2 regions of the Parageobacillus caldoxylosilyticus genome follow, and region 2 is predicted to be linked to the other one. Evidence: a T-box and tRNA genes for the amino acid it is inferred to sense, from the RefSeq annotation. Region 2 holds a T-box; the other holds one or more tRNA genes.
What was found. A T-box is a leader RNA that pairs with one kind of tRNA and senses whether it is charged. The one in region 2 lies ahead of BV455_RS13360 (valine--tRNA ligase), so its partner is inferred to be a tRNA-Val.
Positions count from the first base shown of each region.

Region 1 (7,365 bases), 1.7 Mb from region 2:
ATTACGTTCGCCGAAAGTTTAGGAGGTGTGGAAAGCTTTATTACATATCCGGCGACGCAAACGCATGCCGACATTCCGGAGGAAGTCCGCATTGCCAACGGCGTCTGTAACCGGCTGCTGCGCTTTTCCGTCGGCATCGAACATGCCGAAGATTTAATTGCCGACTTAGCGCAAGCGCTGAAAAATATGAAAGAGGTGTAAGAGGATATGGAACAACGTATTTCCTTTCAAACCAAACTGCTTCATAACAAATGGAAAATCGATCGGCAAACAGGGGCAGTAAGCGTGCCGATTCAGCATGCTTCAACGTTCCATCAATTCGATTTTGACACATTTGGCAAATATGATTACAGCCGCTCCGGAAACCCGACGCGCGAGGCGCTCGAAGAAACGATTGCCGAACTGGAAGGCGGCGTGCGCGGCTTCGCTTTTTCCTCAGGGATGGCGGCGATTTCGACTGCGTTTCTTCTCTTGTCCAAAGGCGACCATGTGCTCGTGACCGAAGATGTTTATGGCGGCACGTATCGCATGATCACCGAAGTATTAAACCGTTTTGGCATTGAATATACGTTTGTCGATATGACCGATTTGCATGAAGTGGCCACTCATATTCGTCCGAATACAAAAGTGATCTATGTCGAAACGCCGTCCAACCCGCTCTTAAAGGTAACCGATATTCAAGGAATTGTCAAACTGGCGAAAGCCAATGGCTGTTTAACGTTTTTAGACAATACGTTTATGACTCCCGCGCTCCAGCGCCCGCTCGACCTTGGCGTCGATGTCGTTCTTCATAGCGCGACAAAGTTTTTAGCAGGGCATAGCGATGTCGTGGCGGGGCTTGCGGTGGTGAAAGACGAGGAGTTGGCGAAACAGCTGTATAAATTGCAAAACGCGTTTGGCGCCGTGCTTGGGGTGCAAGATGCGTGGCTGGTGTTGCGGGGATTAAAGACGCTGCACGTCCGCCTCAAGCAGTCGTCCGAATCGGCGCTCGCCATCGCCCGCTATTTGTCCGGCCATCCGAAAGTGGAGGAAGTGTATTACCCAGGGCTCACGCACCACCCTGGCCATTCGATTCAACGCTATCAAGCATCGGGATTTGGCGCGGTATTATCGTTCCGTCTTGCCGATGAAGAAGCGGTCCGGACGTTTGTGAAACACGTTCGCCTCCCTGTATTTGCCGTCAGCCTAGGAGCGGTCGAATCAATTTTATCGTATCCAGCGAAAATGTCGCACGCCGCAATGCCGAAAGAGGAACGGGAGCGGCGCGGCATTACAGATGGCCTGCTGCGGCTTAGCGTCGGCCTGGAGGCGGTTGAAGATTTAATCGCCGATTTCGAGCAGGCGTTATCCTATGTCAAAGAAACATCGTCTGCCGTTTCCGCGCGTTGAAAGAAAAAGGTATGCGTCAAAAAACATGGGCGCATACCTTTTTTGAATGATGCTGTTTTCGTCCGTTTTCATCACCGCTAAAAAATTTTTAAAAAAGTATTTGACAAATCCGCTGCTCGTCCATATAATAAAAAATGTGTTCAACAGGACAGCATGATTCCGTAGCTCAGCTGGGAGAGCGCCACCTTGACAGGGTGGAGGTCGCTGGTTCGAGCCCAGTCGGAATCATCGTACGAATCCCTTGAGCCATAAGGCTCAAGGGATTTTTTATTTCTGTTGCCATTCATTATTCTTGAGGTTTTTGGTGACTTTGGTGTGATTTTTAGAGTGATTGATTTAAAACTTTATTCATCTTCAAACCATTGCTCAAATTTTTCGGCTGCTGTCTCTTGTATGTTTGGAAGCAAATGAGAGTAAGTATCCATTGGTCGGAGGAATCCTATGTGTTGCTGTTGGGTGATATAGAATGATTAATCCATTTCTTTAAGGATTTAGTCCTTTATCTCCATGGAAGAGGGAACATTATTAGATTTTGTTCGTTACCAAAACGAGGTGTTTATTGTAAAATAAAATATGGTGTTCCGTCATGAAAAAGCAGACGATGGATTGTCATGTGACGTTTTCGGATAAAATGGATGATTTTTCGCGGAGCGGGGGAGTGTAATGGAACAACATCATTTTCATTTAAAAGCGGAATGGGCTGGTGGAAGAAATGGCAACGGCTTTATTGACGCTGGTCAGTTGAAGACGAAAGTATCCGTTCCATCGGAAATGGATGGTCCGGGAATTGGAACAAACCCAGATGAAATGTTGTTAGGTGCAGCAGCAACATGTTATTTAATCACGCTTGCGGCGATGTTAGAACGTTCTTCCATTCCGGTCGATGAGCTCACAATGGAATCGGAAGGAATTGTGGAGGTAGAGCGGGGTGTGGTCACGTACAAAACGATCATTCATCGCCCTGCGATTACATTGTCTGCTGGAGCGACGGACAAAGATGTCCAAAAAGCAGCGCTTCTTACGGAAAAAGCAGAAAAAAGCTGCATGATATCAAGAGCGATAAAAGGAAATGTCGAGGTGAAATTAGAAGCGGATATACGTATTTCACCAAATGAATGAACAGAAAAGTAAAGAGGGAAAAGCGATGTATGCAAATGATGTGATTTATCAAGAATTAGTGCAAATTTGCGGGAAAGAAAATGTCCTGCGCGATGAACCAATGAAATATCATACGTTAGTGAAAATCGGCGGCAAGGCGGATTTTCTTGTCTGGCCGACGACGTATGAACAAGTCGTTGACGTTATTCGACTGAAAGAAAAATTTCAGATTCCTTTTACGTTGCTTGGCAACGGATCGAACGTGATCGTCCGCGACGGCGGCATTCGCGGTATTGTTATGCAGTTAAAACATCTTGCGGAAATAAAGGTGGAAGGAGAAAAAATTATCGCGCAAAGCGGTGCCGACATTAAAGCTGTTTCCCGATTCGCCTTGGAACATAGCTTGACAGGACTCGAATTTGCCTGCGGTATCCCTGGCTCTGTCGGCGGCGCGATTATGATGAACGCGGGAGCCTATGGCGGGGAAGTAAAAGACGTGCTGGACCATGTGAAGGTTGTCACGCAAAAAGGCGAGCTAAAGACGATGTATAAAGATGATTTGCAATTAGGCTACCGCACGAGCATTATCAGCAAGACGCACGACGTTGTGCTTGAAGTTGTGTTTCAGCTCGAAAAAGGCGATCCGCAAAAAATTAAAGCAAAAATGGACGACTTAACGTTCCAGCGTGAATCAAAGCAGCCGCTCGAGTACCCATCGGTCGGCAGCGTATTTAAACGGCCTCCTGGATACTTCGCGGGCAAACTCATTCAAGACAGCGGCCTGCAGGGAAAAGGAGTCGGCGGGGCAGAAGTGTCGACAAAACATGCTGGGTTTATCATTAATAAAAATAACGCGACTGCCGCCGATTATATTGCGACGATCGAAATGGTGCGCAAGACGGTGAAAGAGAAATTTGGCGTAGAGTTAGAATTAGAGGTAAAGATTATTGGAGAAGATGCATAAATAAAAAATTAAAAGGATCCGGATGTAAAAAATTCGGATCCTTTTCGTCTTTTTACACCCATCCGCGCGCCTTCATCGCTTCGGTGATGCGCTTTAAAGAAATGATATAAGCGGCGTTGCGCAAGTCCGTATGGAACTCTTTTGCTGTTTCGTTGACGGCATGGAAGCTTTGGACCATCACATCAGCCAACTTTTTGTTCACTTCTTCTTCGCTCCAGTAATAGTTCATTAAGTTTTGTACCCATTCAAAGTACGATACGGTTACGCCGCCGGCGTTCGCAAGAATATCAGGGATGACGATAACTCCTTTTTCTGCGAGAATGCGGTCCGCTTCCGGAGAGACGGGACCGTTTGCTGCTTCAGCGATGATTTTTGCTTGAATTCGGTCAGCGTTTTCCGAGGTAATCGCGTTTTCTAATGCGGCTGGAATTAAAATATCGACGTCCAGTTCTAATAATTTTGCTGGAGGTAAGTGATAGGATTCACCGTAATCAAGCAATGATTGATGGTCTTTCAAATATTCCACTTTTGCTAAATCCAGGCCGCTTTCATTATAGATGGCTCCTTTGGAATCGCTTACTGCGACAATTTTGCATCCTAGCTCTGCAAGCAGTTTGGCGGCGATTCTTCCTGCAGTAGAACTGAGCAAATTTCGCCTAAAGGAAGGAAAAGCAAAGCGAGTCGATGAATGGATGGAATTATTAAACTCGCATATGAACGAGGTGCTGTTGACGCTCAAAGATGAAAAAAATGCATGTCGGAGCGGTCTTCCGCGGGCGAAATGAAGAAGGAGAGTTTCTTTACTGGCTTTCTGTGCAGGGAGAAGGCGGGATTTCCGTAGAATAGGTAAGCACATATTAAGTGAAGCTTAATATGTGCCTATAGTTTATAAACTTCTGCGTAAGTAATACCATAAATTATATGTATGAAAAAAGAGGATACTATGCCTATTGATGATGTATAAAATTTTGTGTAAAGCATTTTACTAGATCAAAATAAAAAAGGTAGGGTATTCTCTGATTGAACCCAAACATTCCAGAGAAAGGAGAACCCTACCTATGTCTAAAAGTATACCGAATGTCGACTGGGCAAATCAACTGGAAAGTGTCATTCGTCAGTTTGTAAAGGAAAAATTAGAACTGATCATGCGGGAAGAAATCAAGAATTTCCTCGAAATAGAACAGGCCGGAACATCAAATATGAGAAACGGCTACTATCAACGAAATCTAGATACGCAATATGGCCGGATTGAAGGTCTTTTGGTCCCTAGAGACCGAAACGGAGAATTTCAAACCCAATTGTTCGCTCCTTACCAACGCCACACCGGCTGGCTGGAGGAAGCCATCATCAGGATGTATCAAAGTGGCATGAGTACGCGTGAAATTGGCAAGTTTATTGAACGAATTTTAGGCAATGCCTATTCTCCTGCAACGATCAGCCGTATTACCGATGTAGTGAAGGAAGACATCGAGAAATGGCACACTCGTCCACTGCACAAGCGTTATTCCGTCTTATATTTGGATGGTTTATACGTAAAACTTCGTCGCGAAACCGTGGAGAAAGAAGTCATTTATGTGGTGTTAGGGGTGAACGAAGAAGGATATCGCGAAATTCTTGATTTTTTTGTGGGAGGACAAGAAAGCGCCTATGTATGGCAGGAAATTCTTCAACACCTCTACCAAAGAGGCGCCAAGGAAGTGCTTCTGGGCGTATTCGATGGACTACCAGGGTTGGAGGAAGCCTTTAAGGCGGTTTATCCGAAAGCCGATGTGCAGCGTTGTGTCGTTCACAAAGTCCGTAACACGCTCCATCGTGTTCGGAAAAAAGACCAATTTGAAGTGGCCGAGGATCTCAAGCTGATTTATCGCGCGCCGAATAAGGAGATGGCGTTACAGATGTTTCAACAGTTTGAGTCGAAATGGTCAAGCAAGTATCCGAGAGAAGTCCAATCTTGGGCCAATGAGTTGGATGTCCTCCTTACATTTATGGATTATCCAAGCAGTATTCGAAGTGTGATTTATACGACCAATGCCATCGAACGAACGATCAAGGAGATTCGGAAACGTCTAAAGCCGATGAACAGTTTGAATAGTTTAGAAGCCGCTGAAAAAGTCGTATATTTGACCATTCAAGATTTTAATGAGAAATGGGCAGGACGAAAGTTACGAGGATTTGCCGAAGCACAGGAAGCCCTCGAGCGAATGTTTGAAGAACGTTATCATTAACCAAATACTGTAAATAAACAAAATAGGGGGATTCTCCCTTTCCACACAGGAGACTGAATATTCAGTCTCCTGTGTGGAGGAAACTAGTTCCCTATTCATTCCAAATCCATTTCAGAGAAACCCTACCCCCATTATATTACACAAAATTCTTGACGGTACCATGCCTATTGAATATAGTATCCTCTAATCATCGTAGTATATTTAAATTACTTCTCGCTTTTTTCTTCTTTATCTTGTTTGCCTTGAGAAGGCTTAGCAGCATGATTCACTGCTTTTTCTTCTTTTGTTTTCGTTACCCTGGTTTGCAATTTTGCGGATGGTTGTTTTTCAACGTGATGGCGCGGCTGTTCTGTTACATGTTTAGTGTATGGTGCATGTTTTGCCAGTTTGGCGTCATGACCCACTGCTTTTTCTTCTTTTGTTTTTGTTACCCCGATTTGCAATTTTGCAGATGGTTGTTTTTCAACGTGATGGCGCGGCTGTTCTGTTATATGTTTAGCGAATGATGCATGTTTTGCCGGTTTAGCGTTTGTCGTTGGCTGTTTTTGTGTGTTTGCTTGCGTTGCGGCGTTTGCTTTGTTTGTCGTGCTTGCTTGTGCCGAATGAGGTTTTACCGCCGCCGGTTTTGCTGATGTTTGATTTGTATTTGTTGTATCTGCTGTCGGTTGTTCAGCCGTATCGGTGGATTTGTCTGGCGTTGCTGTATCATTGGTTGGTTGCTCATTCGTGTTGGTTGTTTTGTTGTTTTCTGTTGTTTCATCAGTTGGTTGTTGGTCAGCGTCTGTCGTTTCTTTAGAAGATTGTTGTTTTTCCTCCCATTTTGTTAAACGTTTTTCCATTTTCGCTTCTAGCTTTTCTTTTGCCTTTGCAATGTTGCGGGCTAACACTTCTTTTGCACGGGGATTTTTGACTTTTTCTAACGCTGCCTGTAAGGCAAGAATATTTTTCGAGAATTTTTCTTCCAGCTGCTTGCGCAACGCATCTATGTTGGTTGCTGTTTCTTTGTCTTTTTGTTCTGTATCTTTTCGGTCTTCTTTTTGGCTTTTCTCATATGTTTTTAATGCTTCTTCTTGCTGCTGCAATGCTTTTTCTAGCACTTCTCTCGCCGATTGTGTTTCGCCTTTTTCTAGAAGTGCTTTTGCTTCATTGATGCGGTTTTCGGTAAACTCCGCAAGCAGCTTCGCTTTTTCAACATCATTGAAAGTGAGGGCCAACTCCATTTTTTCCATCATCGTTTTGACGAAGTAGAAAAAGTCGCCAGGTAAAAGTGATGGAGCTTCCGTGTTGGCATTGACTTGCTTCGCGGTGCTTGTCTGCATTGTGGTGCCCGTGCTGGCGAATGTAGGAGAGCCGCTGAAGGAAAAAGCAACGATAGCAGCCAACGCACCGCTAGATAGGACGCGATAAATCGATTTTCGTTTGTTCATATGTCCCCCTCCTGAAACATGTCCATTTTTGGTTTCGCTATATATGCTTCGTAAAGAAATCCGGTGTTTTTGTCTAAAAAAGGAGAAAAGAAAAAAGAATCATTCCAGAGACATAGAAAGATGGAAAAGAAAGGAGAGTAACCATGTCATCGGTTCGATGATGAACCGGGAAGGAGGATGGCCACAAAGTCTGCGTTTGTTGCAATAGACGTTTCCGCACGCGATCCGTGCAGAAGAATAAGAACGAAAAACAGATGGTGGA
Region 1 is NZ_CP040553.1:904,390-911,754, reverse strand. Features, by position in the region: gene BV455_RS04635 (methionine biosynthesis PLP-dependent protein) at 1-201, shown strand, start outside; gene metC (cystathionine beta-lyase) at 208-1,389, shown strand; tRNA gene BV455_RS04625 (tRNA-Val) at 1,545-1,617, shown strand; gene BV455_RS04620 (OsmC family protein) at 2,053-2,508, shown strand; gene murB (UDP-N-acetylmuramate dehydrogenase) at 2,534-3,451, shown strand; partial or broken gene BV455_RS04610 (Glu/Leu/Phe/Val family dehydrogenase) at 3,504-4,085, opposite strand; partial or broken gene BV455_RS20255 (DUF6176 family protein) at 4,075-4,294, shown strand; gene BV455_RS04605 (IS256 family transposase) at 4,510-5,676, shown strand; gene BV455_RS04600 (DUF5667 domain-containing protein) at 5,883-7,103, opposite strand.
Region 1: it has a tRNA-Val gene. The T-box ahead of BV455_RS13360 (valine--tRNA ligase) is inferred to sense a tRNA for this amino acid. The anticodon was not compared.

Region 2 (24,395 bases):
TTGCGCAGCAATGCGCCGCCGCCCGTTAGGACAATGCCGCGGTCCATAATATCCGCCGCCAACTCCGGCGGTGTTTTTTCCAACGTATTTTTGACGGAATCAACAATCGCATAAACGGTATCGCGCAGCGCTTCGGCAACTTCTTCGGCGCTGATTTCAATCGTTTTCGGAAGCCCTGTCAATAAGTCACGGCCGCGGATTTCCATTTTGCCGATTCCTTCCGGATGTCCTGCCGAGCCTATTTCAACTTTAATCGCCTCCGCCGTCCGCTCGCCAATCATTAAATTGTATGTTTTGCGAATGTATTGAATAATAGCTTCATCCATTTCATCGCCGGCGATGCGGATCGATTGGCTCGTGACGATGCCGCCAAGCGAAATGACGGCTACTTCCGTCGTACCACCGCCGATGTCAACAACCATGCTGCCAGTCGGCTCCCATACAGGAAGATTCGCGCCGATCGCTGCAGCAAACGGCTCTTCGATGGTATAGGCATCACGCGCTCCTGCCTGACGCGTCGCGTCGATGACGGCGCGCTCCTCCACCGCGGTGATCCCGTATGGCACACATACCATTACGTACGGTTTTCCAGCAAAAAATCCTTTATTTTTCGTCGCCTGTTTAATGTAATATTTCATCATGGTAGCTGTCGTTTCATAGTCGGCGATCACTCCATCTTTCATCGGTCGCAGTGCAACGACATTGCCAGGCGTACGGCCAATCATGTTTTTCGCTTCATTGCCGACCGCGACAATCTGCTTCGTATCCTTTTGTATGGCGACAACCGATGGTTCTCTTACCACAATCCCTTTTCCTTTTACGTATACAAGCGTATTTGCTGTTCCTAAATCAATGCCGAGATCCTTTGTCCCAAATCCAAACATATTTGATATCTCCCTTTCTGAAACGAAATGCTTTTTATAAATCATTCACTAAATTTGTCGATTTTGCTCATCAGTGTGTTTCCCTGTTCCGTACAACACCGCCCACAGCTTTCATAAAAACTCATAATTGATATTATAACTGATTCGACAAAAAATGAGAACCGCTATACATACCCTTTTTCTTTCAAACTGACGAATTTTTGATCGCCAATAATTAGATGATCTAGGAGTTCAATACCAATGATCCGGCCGCATTCGGCAAGCCGCTTCGTTACATCAATATCTTCTCGACTTGGGGTTGGGTCGCCGGAGGGATGGTTATGCACGCAAATAATGGAGGCAGCCGAGCGCTTGATTGCTTCTTTAAACACTTCGCGCGGATGAACAATAGAGGCGTTTAAACTGCCGATAAATACCGTTTTGCGGTGAATCACTTGATTTTTTGTGTTTAAATAAATGGCGACAAAATGTTCCTGCGACAAAAAACGCATGTCTTCCATCACATATTTTGCCCCATCTTCGGGAGAACGGATCACATAGCGGTCATGGTATCCAAGACGGTGAATGCGCCGTCCAAGCTCTATCGCCGCCAAAATTTGGATCGCTTTGGTCGTCCCGATTCCTTTAATGCTTGTTATTTCTTCGACCGTCGCATCTTTCAACAGCCGAAGTCCCTCAAAGCGCTGAAGCAGGCGGTGGGCAAGCTGCAATACGGATTCTTCTTTCGTTCCCGTCCTCAGCAAAATCGCAAGCAGCTCATGGTCCGCCAAACTTTCCGGTCCAGAGGAAAGAAGACGTTCACGCGGACGAACATCCTTTGGCACATCGCGAATCATCCATGTCATTTGAATTGCCTGTCCCCCCCTTTTATCTTTTCCGGATCAAAGCCAATTACCAGCCAAGCTGCTTTAGTTCACGCACGGTTCGCGACAGCGGCAGCCCGACAACGGTAAAATAATCGCCTTCAATTCGTTTCACAAACAATGCAGCCCGTCCTTGAATGCCGTATGCTCCTGCTTTATCCATCGGTTCCCCCGACTCAACGTAAGCAGCAATTTCTTCCTCGGTTAAATCCCAAAAAAACACTTTTGTTTTTTCCACAAACAATGCTTGTCCGCTCGGAGAAAGAATCGCTACACCTGTCAATACTTCATGCTCCTGCCCCGACAACATACGCAGCATTTGCGCTGCTTCTTCCTTCGTTTTCGGCTTTCCTAGTATGTTGTTTTGATAGACGACAATCGTATCTGCCCCGATGACGTACGCATCAGGATGTTGGACAGCAATCGCTTTCGCCTTTCGGTAGGCAAGCGACTGCACCGTTTGCTCTGGTGCTTCCCCTTCATGAACATATTCTTCAATGCGGCTGGCGAGGATTTGAAATGGGAGGTTCGCTAATTCAAGAAGCTGTTTCCGGCGCGGGGAACTGGACGCTAAAATTAACTGTTTCACGATCATCACCCTTTGCACTCGCTTCAGATTGGAAGATACAACTGTATCGTACCAAATTTTGCGGGCGGACACAATTTTTCAAAGTCGAAATAACACGAAAAAAAGAAGCTGTCTAGCTTCTCAATGGAAAAATGGACATGTATGATTGCAGTGCTTCTAGCAGCTCTTGCTGTGTTTTCCGCAGCAGCTCTTCCTGCTGATTCGTTTTGTATGCAACTAAGGCAAGATAGGCATTTTTTATCGCGGAAACATATTGTTTTACATGCTTATCATTCGGAATCGATTTAGCGGCAAACTGCTTATAATGGTTTTCTAATTCCTCCCACGCATCGCCTTTTACGTCGCCTTTCCCCAACAAAACGGCAGAAACAGCCGCCATATACATATATAACGTTTCCCCTTCCTGAATGACGGAAGTGCGTTTGCTGCTATCGGCATCGTTAAACGACAATGATTTAATATATGTGCTTTGCACCCCGTCTTCATACAGCTGACTGACTTTCCGCAACGTCTCCTTGTCCTGCCCGACTCCGATCAACAAGGCGACCGGCTGCTCCCCCACCGTCACAACAGGAATGGAAGAAGACTTCAGCCGCTTGGCATAGCCAGCTGCCGCTTTGGCATTTGAAAATACTCCTGCTTGAATGACGCTGATGGTAAATGGAGAAGAAACGTCCCTATTTTCATTAACTGGTTTGATGTCCGACTGCGTCGAAGTTTCCGTTTCTATGGGAGCAGATAGCGCTGCTTCCTCCGCAGGCAGCGAATGACTTTTTTGCTTTGGAATCATATTTAATACAATGAAACCAAAGCTTGTCCCAACAATAACCGCGATGACAGTGGAGACGAGCGCTGATTTTGCGCGGGCATTCCATCTAAGGCTCTTGTTTTGCTTCTTTTTTATCGATGGGAAGGAGGCGGTTTGCTTCGAAGCTTCTATGCTGCTCACGTTTTCTTCCATCACGACTTTCAGTGGTTCTGCTTTATCGTTTTGCTGCGGGTGATCCACCGCAAATGGGCGCTCTTTTCCGTTAATTCTCACCGTAATTTCCTGTCGCTGCTTGTCCATTGTGCCACCATCCTTCTCATTTCCCTCTTTTCCGCCTATCTTATCATAAACAAAGAAAAAAAGAACAAGACATTTGTCGTCTTGTTCGCAAATCATTTCGCCAAATTTTGTGCTTATTGGTCATGAATTTGCTCCACAGACAATGCTTCGACAGGAACTTCTGGAGATGTGTCGGAATAAGTGCAAAGTTGCTTCGTTTCTCCTTTTTAAGCAAATAGAATAGTTTAGCGATCCGTCTTCACCTTTGGTGATGAGCACATAAGACGGGTTCGTTTCCCATGGCAGCACATTGCCGGTAAACGGATCTTGGAGCGGATGAAGCAGTCCTTCTTCGACAAGCTGGCGGTATGTCAACAACGCCGAAGAGCGCGCTGGCAAAAACTCCACTTTTTCCGCCCCGACATAAAGCCGCGCTGCCTCATAAAGCGCATAGGCATCCGATACAAACGCCCTCTCTTTTGATTTTTCGATCAGCTGCAGCACCGCAATCACCACGATGGATGATACAACTCCGAAAATAACAATGACAGCCAGCAGTTCGATCAGCGTCATTCCACGATTGCCCCTCAGCAGCATATGATCACTCCGCCATCCGTTACTGCTGCGCTGGCAGTTGCTCCCCGGGAATCACTTCGGTCAGCGGGTTGTCCTTTTCACTCGGCGGAGGAACATCCAGCTGTGGCAGCATCTTTTGTAAATGTGCTAGTTTTGGATAATAAAAAGCGCTAACGGTCAGTGAATAAGTCAGCGGGTTTACTTCTGTATCGACCGATGTCAGCTCCGGATTACCGGCAAATGAAAGCGATTCGACGGAAACAATTCGGTCCAAATTTTCAAGCGTCTGTAAAAAACGTTCCAGCTGATAATAGGACGGCGATTGCACCGTTAGCTGCATGGTCACTTTTTTCAGCCCGTCCGGCAAGGCGGCCGAGAAAGATTGCTTTTTCGCTGACGCTATATTGGTTTCTGTTTTTCCCACTGTTGCGTTTGTTTCTTCTCCCCCTGCCGCAGCATTTTCACCTTCAGAAACGCTGATGCTGGTAATCATGCTGTCAGATACGACCTCTGCTTTTTCCAAATCAAGAAGAAGCTGCTCGGTCAGCGGTTTCACCGGAATTTTCTTTTGCAGCGCTACAATGCTTTCCGGCATGCCGTCCCGTTGTCTGGCAGCTTCTGCTTTAATGGCCGCCAATATTTTTTCTCGCTAATAACCGTGCTGGTTAACTGTTCGATTTGTTGAAGCCGCGGATAAAGCCAATAAAAATACAATCCTGCAAATATGGCGCCAAATACGACGAACAACAGCAGCAAAATAACAACTTGTCGTTTTGAGAAACGTACGGTCATCATTGTTTCTCCTTTTCCTCTAGCGCTTGTTTGCGAATATGAATTTCATATTGCGCAAGATAGCGGGGCACCACTTGCTTTTCCATTCCCTCTTCCGCGCTTGTGTCTGTTATATTCACTGTTGAAACGCTTTTCAGCTGTACAGCTTCGACAAATTTTGCGTCTGACAGCCGCTTTAAGTAATAGGCCGCTTGTTCGCTTGTATCAAACTGTATGGAAACGGTGACCGTCTCATTTCCCGTATAGGAAAAATTCATCATAAATCCGCGCTCCGGCAGCAGCTTCGTCATATTGCGCAACAGCGGCACCATTTTCAGCGGGTAATTTTTCGACCATTGCACCGCTTCATGAAGCTCCTTCATTTCTTGGACCGATTGGGCACCTTTTTGCTTTTGCTGCTCGATCGCCTGCATGGCTCTAATCTGTTTGAGTTCGCCCGTGAGCGCGTTAATTTGTTCATCCGCCCGCGCACTCAAAACGTAAAAAACAACGGCAGCCGCGATGAGAAGCGCGGCAAAGACGGCAACGCTCACCAAAACGGATGCGTTTTTCGGCTCTTTTTTCGGCAATAAGTTAATCTCAACGATCATCGTCTGTTCCCTCTTTTAGCGCAAGTCCCCATGCAAGATAATAACGCGCGTCCACCGCGCCCGCCATGGAAGCAGAAAGCTGTTCGACAGGCGCCTCGAACCGTTCTTGCAATGCTTCATAAACGTGAGGCAGCTGCGGGTGATCCCCGATAAGAAAGACGCGCGTAATTTGCTGCTTTCCTTGCTGCAGTGAAAATGAATAGAATTTCATCATCCGCTCGATTTCTTTATATATATCTTCAAACGGATCGATAAACGGCGATGCTTTATCAATTTCCATTTCCTCATACGGCTCGAGCGGAAAATGGCGCATAAAAGCGGGTTTATGTTCATAGAACGCACTCACATTCACGGAAGTTTGATCAAATTGAATGAGCAAAATATGATCATCGCGTTTCATCTGGCGAGCAATATAAAAAAGCCGGTATGCACATAGAGGAGAAACATCGGCGGCAATCGGGCGCAGCTTTACCTTTTCAAATAACGCGGTATAATGAGACACCGCCTCTTCCGGAGCGGCAAACAGCAAAATGACCGTTTCCTCCTTCTTCCTTTCTACCACAACATAATCAAATACCGGATTAGGAAACGGCACCGGAATCGTCTCTCCCAACTCCATAAATAAATAGCCGCGGATTTCATCATCTTCGGGATTAGCAGAAAGCGGAATGCGCCGAATCATCACGAAAGAATCCGGAACGATAAAACGGACGCGGCGCCCTTTTAATTTCCATTCGTCCACGCATTCTTCCAAAATCATTTCTAGCGTCTCGCTGTCGATCATTTTGCCGTCTTGAATGATTCCTTTTGGAAGAGGACGCTCGCCCCATTTCTGCACCGACAACGGGTCGCCCGGCTTTGTCTCGACATAGCGGATGACATGATCTTTAATCACTAAATTAGCAGTTTTATGCTTTCGTTTCCACAGCCTAACCATGCTCATGTTTCCCCTTATATTGAAAAGAAAATGAATCCCTTGTACCATTGAATGATATCGTAGCCGAAGAAGTGCGCCGTTAATGCGCCAAGCGCAATCGCCGGCGCGAACGGCATCGGCTCGCGGCGCCGCACTTTGCCGAGCGCCATGCCGGCCAGTCCAATGATCGTCCCGTAAAAGGTAGAGAAAAAGAAAGCAAGCAGCACCGTTTTCCATCCTAACACAAATCCAAGCAGGGCAAACAGTTTAATGTCGCCTCCGCCCATGCCGCCTTTAGAGATGACAGCGATGAGAAAAAGCAGCGAAAAGCCGGCGGCCGCGCCGATCAGCGCGTCCCGCCACGGAATGAACGGAATAAACAGCCTCTCGATAAAAAACAGAAAAGCAAAAGCAAGCAGCACTTTATCAGGAATGATCATATAGCGGATATCCGAGACAACGATAATCATCAACAGCGAAATGAGCGTCCAACTGACGAGCAATTCTTTGGACCATCCCATAAGCAGCGGCGAAATCGTAAAAAGAAGCGCCGTCGACAGCTCGATAAACGGATATAACGGCGATATTTTCTCCCCGCATCCCCGGCATTTCCCGCCCTGCACCATATACGACACGACCGGAATCAGCTCCCGCGCCGCAAGCGTACGCTTGCAGCACGGGCAACGCGAACGAGGGAAGACAATCGACTCACCCGCCGGCACGCGCAGGCCGACGACATTAAAAAACGAGCCGAGAAGGAGGGAGTATAGGAAAATAAATACTTGTATCATTTCAAATCAAGCCATTATATATTATGATGGATTATCACGTACTTCAGAACGTTTTAAGTCATCTTCAGCGATAGGTCCCCCTGACTTAGTCTGAACTCCTCGTTCTGCATTAATGAGTTTTACACTGTATGATAATTTGTTGTTCTCATTAGCTATCCTCACATATGAATTATTTTCATCATAACCATTCTGAGTTTTACCCGGATCTTTCACCGTTTCTAAATATCCATCATCCTCTAGCTGTTTTAATGTAATTTTTTTAGTGCTTTTATCTGCCGGAATCAAATCTTTATCCGACGTTGCCACGATTTTCGCTGCGTTAATCATTTGCTGCACGTTTGCTACATACACGTCTTTTTTCGAGTTGTCAATCATTCCCCCAATCGCCGGAATCGCAATCGCCGCGATAATACCTAAAATGACGATGACGGCGAGCAATTCGATTAATGTAAGCCCTCGTTCATTTTTCACCAATCGTTTCATCGTAACAATACCCCTCTCCCTATTTTTGTGTTTACCACACTTTTTTCCTAATAATTTTACATTATTTGTGAATATATGAGAATATATTCCTTACAACTTATTGCTGGATATGGTTAAAAACATCGCACATCGGCACGATAATCGAGGTGACAATCGTCCCGACGAGTCCTGCCAGCAGCACGATCATGAGCGGCTCGATGAGCGATTTGAGCCGGTCGGTGCCGGCGTCGACTTCCGCTTCGTAAAAGTCGGCGACTTTGGCCAGCATTGCGTCCAGCGATCCCGTTTCTTCACCAATCGCAATCATTTGCGTCACCAGCGGCGGAGACGCCCAATGCCGCCTCATCGGCTCCGCCAGCGACTGGCCGCTCTCAAGCGCGTCGCGCGCCTGCTTCATCACTTTTGCAATCACTTCGTTTTCGACAACATTGAGCGTTGTTAGTCCTTGCTTGACTTTTAATAATCCATCATCGATTAAAAAAATCATGTGATTTTTTATGGCAAGCTCGCGCAGTTTCGAAAACGGCTCTTTATTTAAAATAACACGGCGCATTTCTTCGGTCATGACAAGCAGCTCATGAACCGCCATCCGTCCGCGATAGCCCGTCATATTGCACGTAGGGCAGCCGCGCCCGCGAATGAGCTTCTCAATTTTCATGCCGCGGCGGGCAAAAATTTCGATCTCCCGCTTCGTTGGTTCCCGTTCTTCCCGGCAATCGCGGCAGACGCGGCGGACGAGCCGCTGGGAAACGACTCCCGCTAATGACGTCGCCACTAAAAACGGCTCAATTTCCATATCGACTAGGCGCGTGATCGTGCTTAACGCGTCATTCGTATGAAGGGTACTTAACACCAAATGGCCGGTCAGGGACGCGCGAATCGCTACTTCCGCCGTTTCGCGGTCGCGGATCTCCCCGACCATAATAATGTTCGGGTCTTGGCGCAAAATCGAACGCAGCCCCTGGGCAAACGTCAAACCGACGTTAGGGTTGACTTGGATTTGATTAACTCCTTCTATCTCATATTCGACAGGATCTTCAATCGTAATAATATTGACTTCTTCGCTGTTTAAATGATTAAGCGCCGCATAGAGCGTCGATGATTTTCCCGATCCGGTCGGTCCGGTAATCAAGACGATTCCGGTCGGCCGCTCAATCAAGTCAATAAACCGCTGCAAGTTTAATTGATTAAAGCCAAGTTTATGAATATCATTCAACGCCGCTCCCAGATCGAGCACACGCATCACAATTTTTTCGCCGTAGATAGTCGGCAATGTAGAAACACGCAAATCGACCAGATGAAAATCGATGTCCATCTTAATCCGGCCGTCTTGCGGAATGCGATGCTCCGTAGTTGGCGGCGATGACGATCTCCTCTCTTATACTTGCTTCCATCTATGGAGTGTTCCTCAGCGGGCTTAACGCATACAAGCGCATTAACATCGAAAATCAACTGCGCAGCGAAGCCGATTATCTCGTGGCGGCTATTATGAATAAACTGTATCAATTTTCTCCCGACGGCCTCGACATGGAGGAAACTACGGACCAGCAGCTGCAGTTTGTAACCGATCGCCAAAAAGTGATCAATCCGTCCGTCGGCATTGTCGAAGAGCAAAAAACGAATGGTGAAACGCTCACCGTTTCTTTGCAGCAGGATGCCGTACTGCTCAACGGGGAGCAGCTTCATTCCGCTCTTTTAAAAATCGTTTCTAGCCAGTCCGAACTTTCTTATCGCTGTGCGAAACAAGAAGACAATATTTGCCGAAGCGGCGTCGTTACGATCAAACTTTCTGTTCAAGACCGCGATCATGACGATTTCTGTTCAAGACCGCGATCATGACGATCCGGACGGCCTGTTATATATAAAGCCGTTTACATTAAAGAACGAATTCGGATTTTAAAGGAAGTGAGGCTATGAATGAAAAAGGATATAGTTTAGTCGTCATCCTTCTGATCATTACCATCTTTTTTTTGCTCGGTTTAACAATTTTATCTGTTTCTATTTATCAGGCGAGATTTACGGAAGTGCGCGTGCAAGACATTGAATCGCTTCATGAAGCGACAAAAGCTATCGAGGAAACGATTGCGGAAATGAAAGTAGAGATAGATGATTTGGAGTTGTCTACGCCAGAAAAATTAGATATGCAGTTAAATACATTAATTCCTACCTTGCGACAGCGCTATGGTGTGGACATTAAAGATGTGACAGGTGATTATAATATCTATCACACAAAATTATTTACTCGCGTTTATCTGATTTCGAAACCCCACGGCAGCAAAACGGTGGAAAGACGGGGGATTTTGACAAATGCGCCAAGCTTTTTGAAATACGTGATTGGATCGAAAGAAGGCGTTGTTTTAAACGGCGGGGCGTATATAGACGGAAATACGTACGCCGGGAAGAACGCATATATCACCAACGTCGCCAACTACATTGACAACTCGCAAAAATATATAGAACAAACATCTTTTCCAACGGCAAGCAAAACAAGTGTGTTGTTTGTCAACGGAAATAGTTACTCGTGCGACCATCAAAACGGAGCAAACCACTGCTATACGTTTGCCAGTAACACATTCGAGCGCGGGATGGCCAATTTTTCTCCGGGCGTCCGCTTTCAGTCGCAATCTCCTTCCGTTCAAAAAGAAAAAGAAGAATTTATTGATGTGGATTTTGCATGGACAGTAAAAGATAAGCTGTTAAAAGCGGCGGGAATAGAAACATTTAGCCAAGAATATGAGACTTATATTGATAAAAGCATAGACCAACTTTTCAGTGAGCTGCAAGACCAAGACCGCTTTGCTGTTTTTGACAATATTTCGTCATTACGCGCAAATATCGATTCAACTCATCAATCTATTATTCTGCAATCAGAAGATTCTCCGTTATTTTTCCTTGATCGCGGGGAGCTTGATTTGCAAGACAAATGGCTGATTGTCAACGGCGATCTTTTTTTAGGGAACAGCGTCAACATCCCAACAAAGGTGCGGGGAAATATGATTGTGCTCGGCAATTTGACAATCAGCGGCGATATAAAGTTTGATTCTACGATTTACGTCCTTGGGCGCACGTTGATTTACAACGCCAATATTGCCGGCTGGAATAATAAAGAAGTTGTCCTTATTTCTAAAGGGCCGTTAGAAATCGCACGCATTAACGAATTTGAAAACGATTTTTCGTTTGCCGAGCCGAACTTAAAAGGATACTTTTATACCGACAGCAACGCCGTTCTCTACGCGGTCGGATCTTATATCAATATTCAAGGAGGATTGTTTGCGCGCGGCAACGAGCTTGAACGCGCGCCCGATTCGGACGTTTCCGGGCTTGTCATCAACGCTTATCGCGGCGCGGCGGAAAAACAAGGCGGACTCCTTTCCTTCATTCCTCCTTCATCGCCGGATCAAACAGAAGAATCCCGCTTTGTCATCCGCCATGATAAATCAGTATTTATCAACCGCGGTGAAGGATTGCCGTTTGTGAAAAAGCTGTCTCTTGCTGTTGACAAGTTAGTGGTAAAATAAAACGACGCAGGAATGTTCTTTGAGTAAAAAAGAAAGGGAGCCTAAAAGCGAATGTTCAGGCTCCCTTTTTGTTTTACCATCTATTCTTTCCGCTTTCTCCATCGTTGGACGATGCCTCTCGGACAATCACCGTGATCGAATCTTTGATTTCTTTACCATCCTCCGTTTTCGCTTTGGCAATCGCGGTAATCGTCGAATATCCGACATCTTTGGCAACGATATACCATTTGCCCTGCGCTGAAGGCGCGCTTCGACATATTCCGGAGCGGACGATTGTACAGAATCAAGGCGTTTATCTGTCGCATCACTTGGAATAAAGGTTAATTGCGATTCGATGTCAAGCTCTTCGCCTACCGTCATAATAAAACTTCCTGTTGGAAATGGATCTCTTTGAGCGGCACGAACGGGTCAATGACCGTAATGGTAGCCTTTGCCGCCGCATTGCTGCCGTCTGTTGCTTCCACCGTAATCTCTACCGTTCCCGGCTGAACCGCTGTGACTGTTCCATTTACCACCGTCGCGACGTCCGGATTGCTCGAAATCCATTGCAGCGTTTTATTCGTCGCATCGCTTGGCGCGATCGTAACCGGAATTGTCTGCGTTTCGCCGATTTCTATCGTCTGTTTATAGCTTCCTAATGTTAATTGGCAAATGAGCTTAATATACGTAAGCGATACAGTCGTAATGCCGTCCCCTTTCGTTAAACCGCCTTCCGCCTTCACGTATATTGTCGATGTTCCATCCGAAGTGATCGGAATTTCGTACGGCGAAGAAAGCGGCGTCCAATCGCTGCTTTGCTTTGAATTTTCGATTTTATATTCGTACGTAACGCCTTCCCCCACGACAAAACCGGTGATTTTTACGATCGGCGGTTCTGTGACGGTCGCGCCGCTTGCGACAGATTGGCCGCTTTCCGTCATGATTGACACGCGCGATTTTACATATAGCGTTACCGTCTCATCGTTATTGTACGTGACGAGAAGAACGGAATCGTCGTCTTCCTTAAATTGCAGCGCCTTTACTGGAAGCATCAACAATCCGTCATCGTTTGGATGTTTCGTCATCCCAAGCAAATTGGTCGCTGAATCAAACGCTTGCCATTTTGTAATAAGGCCGCGGCTGTCCCCTTCATAATACATATCAAATGATTCATGCAAGCGGACTTTCATTGCGATCCGCTGCGAAGGAGGAGTTAAAGATGCCATCCACGCGCCGTATTTGCTGTCTTGGAACGAAACGACAGCCGGCGGCAATTGCACTTCTTCCATCGCCCACGCTTGAAGCGTTAATTCGGCGGTAATCTCTTTATTATTTAGCTCCTTATAGTCGATGACCGTATTTGGAAACGCAATCTCGGCGTATAGGCGTTTTCTTTCTTTTCATCAAGCCAAACTTGATCCGTCTCGACGATTTGCACGTTTCCGTCAAACGACGCTAGTGGAATTTTCACTGTTCCGTTTAACACCGGATCGGTCGCCAGCTTCGAAAACTGCTGGAAAATTTCCGTTAAATTTTGCGATATCCCTTGCTTTGCCTGTCCGCCTGTCATCGCAGATAACTTTTCTAAATAGCCCATGTCGACTTCTTGATGATTACCGAAGCCGATGGAATAGAGTACGATATTGTTCATGCCGAGATTCCTAGCAACATTGATTGCGTCCGTACGAATTTTCTCCTCTGTATCTTGATAATTTACATATCTTGATTGTTTAATTCCATGTTGCGAATAAGCTGTTCGCACGGCAGTTCGTCCGTCAGCTAGTAGTACATACTCAACATCTGCCATTTCTGTCCATGTAATTCCCAAAAAATCAAACGTGACTTTTTCTTTAGTTCTTAACACCGTCGGCATTCCATCAGTTAAAAAAATGATATATTTTTTTCGCGATGGATCATTAAAAAATGATTGCGTTGTTTGCAACGCCGCCGAATAGTTCGTTCCTCCGCCGGCATTAAAGCTGTTCGCCGTTCTGGCAATAAGATCTAATTGGTCTTTGACATCTTGTTTTGCAGAAAAAGGAACTACTTTATTAGCTACTACTGTATCGGAAAACGGAATCAGAGCAAAACGATCGTTCGGATTGGAGTTCGCTTTAAAATAATCAACAGCGGATTGAAACGCACATTTAGCGCTTTGCAGCTTCATCAGAGTCATTGATCCCGATACGTCAAACACAAACACAACATCAATCGGAGAGCGAACGATGTTGTCCACTCTTCCTTTTGGGGGTTAACGTTACATCCAATCTTCCTTGCGCATCCCCGTTCGGCGGCTTTGCATATTCATTTTGCGGGGATGTAAAGGCAAAGTCTAAATCTGTGCTGCTTTGGGAATTTCTTTTCACGTATTCATAAGGGAGAGATGGGAAAGAAAAATATTCCCCGTTCTCTCAATAGGCATCAACGACAATTTTGTATGTCACCGTTTCTCCTTGCGCCGCCGGCCATTTGCCGATCATATCGAGCGAAAACATATATTTTTTCTCGCCGTTTCGGTCGGCCGGCGCTTCGACCGCGTCTACGCGATAGCTTCTTACCGTTGTGTCTTCCTGTCCCTTTACGTTAATGCGGACAACAAAATGGCTGATCGTGTTTCCCTTTCCGTTCCCTTCCCCCGGGGATGTAGCCCATCCTTCAATTTTTTCATCCGTTACTAAAGTAATATTCCCTTCTTTTTTACTATCTGCCCGCACAAATTGTGCATCAATATGTAAAAAGCCTAATATAATCACAAAAATTCCGATGAATGATATTCGTTTTCGCCACAATGCCGCACCTCCCCTCCCCCTTCTAAAGTACTATTTTTCTTTTATTATACCAATGGCTTTCATGACAATGTTATTACTTTTTTAAAAACTTTCTCACTTCCGCAATAAAGTAAAGCGATCCGGTAATCAAGAAAAGAGCGTCGCTTCGTTTTTGTTTTTTCGTTTCTTTCATCCAGCCTTTCCAGCCGTCCGTCGTCGCTTTGTTCGGATGGTCGCACAGCTCAGCAAGCTGTTCGGCGGATGCAGCGCGCGGAAAATCGAACGAAGTAAACGTAATCGTTTCGGCGATTTCGGCAAGCGGCGGAATCATTTTATCAAGCGGTTTATCCGCCAACGCCGCAAATAACACGTGAATATCTTTATCGGGATAGTGCGAACGTACCGTATCAACAAGACTATGAATTCCTTCCTCATTATGGGCGCCGTCAATAATAATAAGCGGCTTATTGCTTACACGTTCGAATCGTCCGATCCATTTCGCCTTTTCCAGTCCTTCATAAATATGTTCTTTTTCAATCAAAAACGAATAGCACATCCGCAAATACTCCGCTGCCATCACCGCCAGCGCCGCATTTTGCACTTGATGTGCTCCGAACATCGTAATTTTTAAATCCGGATATTGCGAAAACGGCGTTTCCAGCGAAAAACGCTCTCCATCAGTGATCGGCACGTGCCGAACAATAAAAAAGTCCTCCCCGAGCCGATACGTTTTTGCTTTCAGCGATGCCGCTTTTTCCGAAATCACCGTCCAGGCTTCCGGCTGCTCGGCGCCGGTAATCAACGGTACACCTGATTTAATAATGCCTGCTTTTTCAAACGCGATTTTATCTAATGTTTCTCCCAAGATATTCATATGGTCATAGCCGATGTTGGTGATAATGGAGAGAATCGGATAAATGATGTTTGTTGAATCAAGACGGCCGCCAAGTCCTGCTTCTATAAGCACAACGTCTTGAATGTTCTTTTTCCCGAAATAATAAAGCATCATCGCAGTAATCACTTCAAATTCCGTCGGCGCGCCAAGTTCCGTTTGCTCCAGTTCCTCGGCAAGCGGCTTGATCACTTGGACGAGTTTGACAATTTCTTTATCGCCAATCGGCTTGCCGTTGACGCTGATGCGTTCGTTAAATTGCTCGACATACGGCGAAGTAAACGTGCCGACAGAATAGCCTGCCGCTTGTAAAATATGGCGCAAATAGCTCACCGTTGACCCTTTGCCGTTTGTTCCCGCGATATGAATCGCCCTGATGCGGCGTTCTGGATGTCCGAGCTTTTCCATAAACCATTCCATTCGTTTTAATCCCGGTTTTATTCCTAAACGCAAACGTCCATGAATCCACTCTAGCGCTTCCTCATAGGTGCGAACCATTGGCATGTTCCTCCTTGTATGATGATAAGAAAAAGACGAATCCAAAATCATGGACTCGTCTTCATGATAAAAGAAGCAGCATTCCCTTGTCTATTTTTTTAATTCCGCCAGACGGGCGCGAACCGCTTCGCGTTTTTCTAAATAGTCTTTTTCTTTTCTCCGCTCTTCTTCAACGACATGTGCCGGAGCTTTGGAAAGAAACCCTTCGTTGCTTAGTTTCTTTTGCACACGCTCGACTTCTTTATTAAGCTTTTCCAGTTCTTTTTCGAGCCGCTTGATTTCTTCTTCGATATTGATAAGCCCCTCAAGCGGCAAAATCAATTCCGCACCGGTAACGACCGCGGTCATCGCCTTTTCTGCCGCTGGAATGTCGGTTGCAATCACAAGCTCGCTTGGATTGCAGAACCGTTCTAAATACGCGCGGTTTCTCTCCAGCGTTGCCTGCACTTGTTCATCTTTTGCTTTAATGTGCAATTTAACCGGTTTGCTTAACGGTGTATTCACTTCAGCGCGAATGTTGCGGACCGCGCGGATAATATCAACAAGAAGACGCATTTCTTCCGCTGCTTTACGATTCGAAAGCTCAGGGCGCACTTCCGGCCATTTCGCAACTGTAATCGACTTCCCTTCATGTGGAAGGTGCTGCCAAATTTCCTCGGTAATGAACGGCATGAACGGATGAAGCAGACGCATCGTATTGTCCAATACATAGGCCAATACGGAGCGAGTCGTCTTCTTCGCTTCCTCATCGTCGCTGTAAAGCGGCAGTTTCGCCATTTCAATATACCAGTCGCACAAATCGTCCCAAATAAAGTTGTACAGCACGCGGCCGACTTCACCAAACTCGTATTTTTCAGCGAGTTTTGTCACTGTTTCGATCGTTTCGTTCAAACGAGTTAAAATCCAATGATCGGCAACGGTTTTTTCTCCGCTTAAATCAAGCTGATCGTACGTCATTCCGCCCATGTTCATCAGCGCGAAGCGAGACGCATTCCAAATTTTATTGGCAAAATTCCATGTGGCTTCAACTTTCTCGGTACTAAAGCGCAAATCTTGTCCCGGCGAGCTTCCTGTTGCCAAGAAAAAGCGGAGCGAGTCGGCGCCGTACTGGTCGATGACATCCATCGGATCCACGCCGTTGCCAAGCGATTTGCTCATTTTTCTTCCTTGCGAGTCGCGGACAAGTCCATGGATGAGTACATCTTTGAACGGCCGCTTGCCCGTAAATTCAAGACCTTGGAAAATCATGCGCGATACCCAGAAGAAAATGATGTCATATCCGGTGACAAGCACATCGGTTGGATAATAGCGTTTGTAATCCGGCGTCTCTGTATCCGGCCAGCCCATCGTTGAAAAAGGCCATAGGGCCGAGCTGAACCACGTGTCTAATACATCTGGGTCCTGCTCCCAATTTTCAATATCGGCCGGCGGTTCATGATCGACATAAATTTCTCCTGTTTCTTTATGATACCAAGCCGGAATGCGATGCCCCCACCATAATTGTCGAGAAATGCACCAGTCGCGAATATTTTCGAGCCAATGCAAATACGTTTTCTCAAATCGCTCCGGAACAAAATGTACTTTTCCTTCTGTTTTTTGCAGCTCAATCGCTGCTTCGGCAAGCGGCTTCATTTTTACAAACCATTGCGTCGACAAATACGGTTCCACCACAGCGCCGCTCCGTTCGCTATGGCCAACGGAATGCACATGCTCTTCGATTTTAAATAGCACGCCTTGTTCTTGCAAATCTTTCACGATTTGCTTGCGGCATTCAAAGCGGTCCAATCCTTGATATTGCAGGGCATTTTCATTCATCGTGCCGTCTTCGTTCATAACAAGGATGCGCGGCAAATTATGGCGGTTGCCGATTTCAAAGTCGTTCGGGTCATGCGCCGGCGTAATTTTCACCGCGCCCGAGCCGAATTCCATATCGACATATTCATCGGCGATAATCGGAATTTCCCGGCCGACAATCGGCAAAATCACCGTTTTGCCGATGAGATGTTGATAGCGCTCATCATCCGGATGAACGGCTACAGCGGTATCGCCGAGCATCGTTTCCGGACGGGTCGTTGCCACTTCGATGTATCCCGATCCATCGGCAAGCGGATAGCGCATATGATAAAGCGCGCCTTTTACTTCTTTATAAATAACTTCAATATCCGATAACGCCGTTTTTGTTACCGGATCCCAGTTAATAATGTATTCACCGCGATAAATAAGTCCTTTTCGATAAAGCGATACGAACACTTCGCGCACCGCTTTCGATAATCCTTCGTCTAATGTAAAGCGCTCGCGCGTATAATCGAGGCCAAGCCCCAATTTCGCCCATTGCTGGCGGATATGGTTCGCATATTCTTCTTTCCATTTCCACGTTTCTTCGAGAAACTTTTCCCGGCCTAAATCATAGCGGGACAGTCCTTGCTTGCGCAGTTTTTCCTCTACTTTTGCCTGTGTGGCGATGCCGGCGTGGTCCATTCCCGGAAGCCACAGCACATCATAGCCTTGCATCCGTTTCATGCGCGTAATAATGTCTTGCAGCGTCGTGTCCCATGCATGTCCTAAATGCAGCTTCCCTGTTACGTTTGGCGGCGGGATCACAATCGTAAACGGCTTTTTATCAGGATCACCTGTCGCTTCAAAAAATTTCCCGTCAAGCCACCATTGATATCGATTGGCTTCCACCGCTTTATGGTCGTATTTCGTAGACATCGTAATCTCTTTTTGCTCCATTGTGTTTTCCCTCCTTCTTAATAAATAAAAAACTCCTTTCATCCGAAAAAGGACGAAAGGAGACTCTTTCGCGGTACCACCTTTTTTCTTAAGCAAATCAAACTTGCTTAAGCGCTTCATTGCGATAACGGTCTGCGACCGGCTTCCTCTACTAGGCAAACACCGTTCAAAGAAGCAGCTCCAGGGCGACCTTCCAACGATAACTGTCCTAGGAAATCTCGCAGCTAATGATTTCCCTCTCTGAAGGCGTTATTCGTTGTACTCTTCCCTGTCTTCGCTTTTGGCTATTTTTCTGTTTATTATACTACCGAAAAACTTATTTCATCGTCAATCATCTTTGCCAAGTTTTTATTTATTTATTCCATCCATTCGTTTTTGGTGACAAAAAGATCGTCCAATCATATTTTATATAGTAACGAAAAGAAGGAGGGACGGATCGATGAAACGATTTAATCCATATTCATGGCCGCCATGGCTTCGCCAAGTGCGCGCCATCTGTGCGCAAGTCATCATTCCAATTACCATTTTTCAAGCCGTGCGTACCATTTTGTTACCGACGACGTTTGATGTCATCTTATTGGCCATTTTTGTGCTTATTGCGGTGGCTCTTCATCTGGAATGGATTTAGTGTTTTCTGTCTCGTTCTGCTGAACAAGACGCATGACGATGTATTCCATATTTTTCATCGCAAAATAATGACGCTGCAATTCAGCGACATATTCACGTTCGTTTTTTTCGGGCTTCCGTTTTGTTTCATATTCATCAATGCAGCGATAAAAAAAATGCGGCTGGGCAAGATGGCTGTAAAGAAAGGAGCGCTCCTCTTCCGTGAGCGGCAATATTTCTTCATACTCTTTTACTCCTTCTGCCCATTCATTACTGACTGGCGGGAATGTACGCATATGATGGCGAAGCGCCATGACGATATCGAAAAGCGGCGAATTCCAGCTGGCCCGTTCCCAGCTAAAAAAATAGCGCTGTTCTTTTCCCGTTTCAAGATAATGAGAAAGCCGTGCTTTTCCGTGAATCCAGGCGATTCTCCATTTTTTTGTTTCCTTTATCTTTTCATACCATTTCTCTAGCTCCGTCTCCGCAAACCAATAGGCTTGCATGATTTCATAAAAATAGGCGCAGCATTGCAACTGAAATGGCGACATATACCATGTATTTTCGCATTTTTCTATATAAGCTTGCAAAAAGGAACGCTGCTGTTTCCATTCCTTCTTTTTCTGCTCATAATAGGCGCTGATCTCTTCTTCGCGAACATCGATCTGCTTGAGCGACGTTTGGTGCAAATAAGCGAGAGTGCGGAAAAAAGAGCGAATTTGTTCGTGTTTTTCTTTTCTTTTCTCTATCGCAATCCACGGCATTAAATAATAATGCCGGCCATGCGAGACAAACGGCAAACCTTGCCTGGATAAATAAAGGGGAATCATTTGTTTTCCATACAGCATGTATGATTGCTGGACGGCCGCCATTTCCCTGGCGTTTGTTATTTCTTTTAAAGCAAATAGTCCGGCGTTCGCGTAGACTTTTTTTACTTTCCCGTAATCATCGACGCGAAACGGCTTTAACCCGTATTGCTGCAAAATGGGAGCGTACATGCGGATGTGTTCTTCGTTCAAAAAAACGACCTCCCTCCATAAAAAGAAGTGAGGAATCATATTTCCCTCACTATAAAGGGCGGCTCCCCACCAGCGCCGGGATATATAACAGTTGCCCTTCATGAATGTCTTCCGGGCTTTCCAATTGATTGACACGCAGCAGTTGCTGGACGGTTAAGTCGTACCGTTCGGCGATCTTGTCCAACGAATCTCCTTGCTGAACGATGCAAATTTTTACTCTCGTAAATTCCTCCGCTTGATTTTTGGCAAATAGTTTTGTTAAATATAACGCATTTTCGCTTTTTACTTTTGTTTTTTCGTTTTCATCTTCTACTTCTTCCGTTTTGTTTTCATCATTTTCTTTGATGGCGCCGATCGACACTTTTGCCTCCTGCTGCGGTACAGCCGTTTCTTCTTCCATTTCGTTTTCTCCTACCACTTTATTTTCTTCTTTTTCTTCTACTACTTTATTTTCTTCTTCTGTCTGCACCGGTTCGTTTTCCATAAACGGCACCGCTGTTTCTTTCTTTTCCGCCGTTTGTTCCGCCGGATTTAACGGCACCACATTTTCTTCTTTGATTTTCTTTTCTTCCTTGAGTTTCTTTTCTTCTTTGAATTTCTTTTCTTTTCGATCAGCTGCTGCTTCCTCTTGCTCCTCATTCTGCTCTGCCAGCATGCCATCCGCAACAAAAACCGGCTCTTCTTCCGGCTGCTCGTTCCGCTGTTCATCTTCATATGCCTCTTTGCGCGCCACTACCTCAAACGGTTCAAACAACGGTTCGTCATCTTCTTCCGCAGCTGCCAAAGATTCCTGATGAAGCGGCGCTTCGCTAATGCCGCTGATTGAAATATCCGCCGTCACTACCAATCTCCCATCTTCACTTAAATCATAGTCAAACGATTCGACTGTCACGTATACATCCTCTAAATGATGAATGCGGTTTTTTGGAATCGTAATATCGATGGGAAAACGGTGCGACAATTCGCTGATGCCGTCTTCACGCGTGGAAATGCGCTGAATAAATCGATGGCTGACAAAATCAAATGAATCTGTATCTATATCGCTCTCTTCCCCTTCCGCCATGCGAAATTCCCCGCTTAATTGCAAAGCCCCGCGAATCGTAATATATTGCTCGTATTCATCGACGGAGACGACCGGATCAAGCGAAATAGAAAGAAATTCGGCGACTTCCTGTCCTTTTTTAAACCAGACCGATTCCTCGAGGGAAAAACGCAAATACGATTGCTCCAACCGTGTTTCCTCCTTCCGTCCCTTTGCGAAATTTTTCTATGACATTATCCATTGTATGAAGGAAAAAGAAGCAGTATGAATAAAAAAATCGGGTTGTCCCACCAAAAGTGGACAACCCGTTCGTTTATTTCCCTTCGCGAATTTTCGCAAATGCGCGTTCTGCCGCAGCGATTGTTTTTTCAATATCTTCCTCTGTATGTTCCGTGGACAAAAACAATCCTTCAAATTGCGACGGCGGCAGGAAGATTCCTTGTTCCGCCATTTCGCGATAATAGATCGCAAACATATCTAAATCGGATGTTTTCGCTTTTTCGTAGTTTATCACTTTTTCGTTTGTAAAGAAGAAACCAATCATCGAACCAGCGCGGTTAATTGTATGCGGGATTTCGTATTTTTCTGCCGCTTTGCGCAATCCTTCTTCCAATCGATCCGCTTTTTTGCGGAATTCATCGTATGTTTCCGGCGTCAGCTGAATCAATGTTTCATATCCAGCCGTCATGGCGAGCGGATTTCCCGATAAGGTGCCGGCTTGATAAACCGGACCGCTCGGCGCGACTTTTTCCATAATTTCCGCTTTTCCGCCGTACGCTCCGACCGGAAGTCCACCGCCGATGACTTTTCCAAGACACGTCAAATCCGGTTCAATGCCGAAATATCCTTGCGCGCAATGATAATCCACGCGGAAGCCGGTCATGACTTCGTCGAAAATAAGCAGCGCCCCATATTGTTTCGTAATGTCTCTTAATCCCTGCAAAAAGCCCGGAACCGGCGGAACCACACCCATGTTTCCGGCAACCGGCTCGACGATGACCGCAGCGATATCTTCGCCAAATCGTTCAAATGCGTAGCGGACGCTTTCTAAATCGTTGTAAGGAACAGTGATCGTATTTTGCGCCACCGCTTCTGGAACGCCAGGGCTATCCGGCAATCCAAGTGTCGCTACTCCTGAACCAGCTTTTATCAGCAGCGAGTCACCGTGACCATGATAGCTTCCTTCAAATTTAACAATTTTATTACGCCCTGTGTAGCCACGTGCCAGACGAATCGCACTCATCGTTGCTTCCGTTCCGGAGTTCACCATCCGCACAATTTCGACGGACGGTACCCGCTCAATCACTAATTTCGCTAACTCGTTTTCAATTAATGTCGGTGCACCAAAGCTCGTGCCGTTTTCCGTCACTTTTTTTAACGCTTCGACAACACGAGGATTCGCATGGCCTAAAATAAGCGGACCCCAAGATAACACATAATCGATATATTCATTGCCATCGATATCGTAAATTTTCGAACCTTTGCCGCGCGCCATAAAGATCGGTGTCATGCGGACGGATTTAAATGCGCGGACAGGACTGTTGACACCACCCGGCAGCAGCCGGACCGCTTCTTCATACGCCGCTTTTGAACGTTCATAGCTTCGCATCTATTGGTTCTCCTTTCTACTCATTTAACCAGCGAGCCACATCTTTAGCAAAATACGTGATAATTAAATCCGCGCCGGCCCGCTTCATGCCAGTAAGCATTTCCATCACAATTTCTTTTTCGTTAATCCAGCCGTTTTGCGCCGCTGCTTTTACCATCGAATATTCGCCGCTGACATTATAGGCGACAAGCGGAAGATGGAAATGGTTTTTCATGTCACGGATAATATCCAAATAAGCAAGCGATGGTTTTACCATTAAAAAGTCGGCGCCTTCGCGTACGTCCGATTCCGCTTCCCTGAACGCTTCAAGACGGTTTGCCGGATCCATTTGATATGTTTTCCGGTCGCCGAATTGCGGCGTGCTATCTGCAGCATCACGGAACGGACCATAGAACGCGGATGCATATTTAATCGCATAAGACATAATCGGTACATGCGTAAATCCTGCTTCATCGAGTCCTTGGCGAATCGCGGCAACGAAACCGTCCATCATGTTCGAAGGCGCGATAATATCAGCGCCTGCCTGCGCCTGGCTGACCGCGGTTTTCACCAGCAATTCAAGCGATGGATCGTTTAATACTTGCTCGTTTTCGATCACGCCGCAATGTCCATGGCTCGTATATTCACATAAACATGTATCAGCAATGACAATGATATCTGGATAATTTGCTTTGATTTGGCGGATCGCCTGCTGGACGATCCCATGCTCACAATATGCTTGCGAACCGACTTCATCTTTTTCTGCTGGCACGCCGAAAACGATTACCGATTTAATGCCTAGTTGGACGACTTCGTCCATTTCTTCATTTAAGCGGTCAAGCGAAAATTGGTATATTCCGGGCATGGACGGTACTTCCCGTTTTACCCCTTTTTCTTCGACGACAAAAATCGGATAAATAAGGTCGTCTACATGCAGATGCGTTTCTCTTACCATCGCCCGTAAATTCGCTGTTTGCCGCAAACGGCGATGGCGATCAAATCGTAATGTCGCCATTTATTTTTCCCTCCATCGTTCGTTTTGCAAAATATTGTTCCATCTCTTTTATCATATCATCAATCGTATACTGATCCGGACAAATATGCACAGAAAGCCCCGCTTTTTCCGCTGTTTCCTTCGTAACAGGGCCGATGCAGGCGATCACGCAACCGCTAAGTAACGAAGCGATGTCTTCTCCTTCCATCATCCGCATAAAGCTTTGTACGGTAGAAGAACTTGTAAACGTGATCACATCCAGTTTTCTTTCCCGCAACAGATATAGCAATTGTTCTTTTCCTGATTCGTTCATTGATGTTTCGTATGCGATAAGGTCCGTTACGTCTGCTCCCATGTTGATCAGCGCATCTCGCAATACCGGCCTTGCTAAATTTCCTTTCACTAGAAGGATGCGGTCGCGCGGCTTAACAAGCGGTTTTAGCGCCTCGATAACCCCTTCGGCGACAAATTCATCAGGGACCACCGCTGGAGAAACACCATACGCTTTTAACGCCGCCGCCGTTTTTTTGCCGACTACCGCTACTTTTGGAAGCGGCGTTTCCTTTTTTACAAATGGGAAGAAAAACTTTACCCCGTTGGCGCTCGTAAAAATAAGCCAGTCATAATTGGCCAGATGACGGACGCACTCGGCAATCGTTTCCGGTTTAGAGAAAGGGGAAATAGAGATAAGCGGAATTTCAATCGGCGTTGCTCCCGCTTGGCGCAACTTTTCCGAGAACGTTTTCGCCTGCTCTTTTCCTCTTGTCACAAGCACCGTTTTCCCCATCAACGGACCGCTTGCCATTACCGATTCATCTCCTCTTTCACCCGCTCGATTAACGCTTTCGCCCCTTGTTCGCTTAATAGGGCTGCCGCTTGGATTCCAACTTCCTCCGGATTCGTTCCGCTTACCATCTCTTTATATATTTCTTTTCCATCCGGCGATGCGACAAGTGCGGTCAACACGATGTCGTTGCGCTCATCAATATACGCATAGCCGGCGATCGGCACTTGACAGCCGCCTTCCATCTGCTGTAAAAAGGCACGTTCCGCCCGTACCGCCCGCTCGGTATTGACATCGTTTAATTTTTGCAACCACTCGCGCAGCTCGTCATCATTTTCGCGGCATTCCACCGCCAGCGCCCCTTGCCCAACGGCAGGAAGACATACATCGGTTGATAAATATTCGGTAATGACATCGCTTGCCCAGCCCATGCGCACCAATC
Region 2 is NZ_CP040553.1:2,626,901-2,651,295, reverse strand. Features, by position in the region: gene BV455_RS13445 (rod shape-determining protein) at 1-884, opposite strand, end outside; gene radC (RadC family protein) at 1,049-1,729, opposite strand; gene BV455_RS13435 (Maf family protein) at 1,776-2,336, opposite strand; gene BV455_RS13430 (hypothetical protein) at 2,449-3,405, opposite strand; partial or broken gene BV455_RS13425 (type II secretion system protein) at 3,519-3,981, opposite strand; gene BV455_RS13420 (pilus assembly protein PilO) at 4,001-4,597, opposite strand; gene BV455_RS20425 (hypothetical protein) at 4,537-4,755, opposite strand; gene BV455_RS13415 (hypothetical protein) at 4,752-5,342, opposite strand; gene pilM (type IV pilus biogenesis protein PilM) at 5,332-6,285, opposite strand; gene BV455_RS13405 (prepilin peptidase) at 6,294-7,049, opposite strand; gene BV455_RS13400 (pilus assembly FimT family protein) at 7,071-7,532, opposite strand; partial or broken gene BV455_RS13395 (ATPase, T2SS/T4P/T4SS family) at 7,630-8,883, opposite strand; gene BV455_RS13390 (Tfp pilus assembly protein) at 8,886-9,371, shown strand; gene BV455_RS13385 (hypothetical protein) at 9,446-11,050, shown strand; gene BV455_RS13380 (hypothetical protein) at 11,177-11,410, opposite strand; gene BV455_RS13375 (Ig-like domain-containing protein) at 11,407-12,318, opposite strand; gene BV455_RS20415 (vWA domain-containing protein) at 12,363-13,265, opposite strand; gene BV455_RS20410 (hypothetical protein) at 13,441-13,818, opposite strand; gene BV455_RS13365 (bifunctional folylpolyglutamate synthase/dihydrofolate synthase) at 13,892-15,187, opposite strand; gene BV455_RS13360 (valine--tRNA ligase) at 15,278-17,920, opposite strand; T-box leader at 17,966-18,204, opposite strand; gene BV455_RS13355 (hypothetical protein) at 18,360-18,548, shown strand; gene ysxE (spore coat protein YsxE) at 18,514-19,524, opposite strand; gene spoVID (stage VI sporulation protein D) at 19,595-20,776, opposite strand; gene hemL (glutamate-1-semialdehyde 2,1-aminomutase) at 20,901-22,196, opposite strand; gene hemB (porphobilinogen synthase) at 22,213-23,190, opposite strand; gene BV455_RS13330 (uroporphyrinogen-III synthase) at 23,171-23,974, opposite strand; gene hemC (hydroxymethylbilane synthase) at 23,974-24,395, opposite strand, start outside.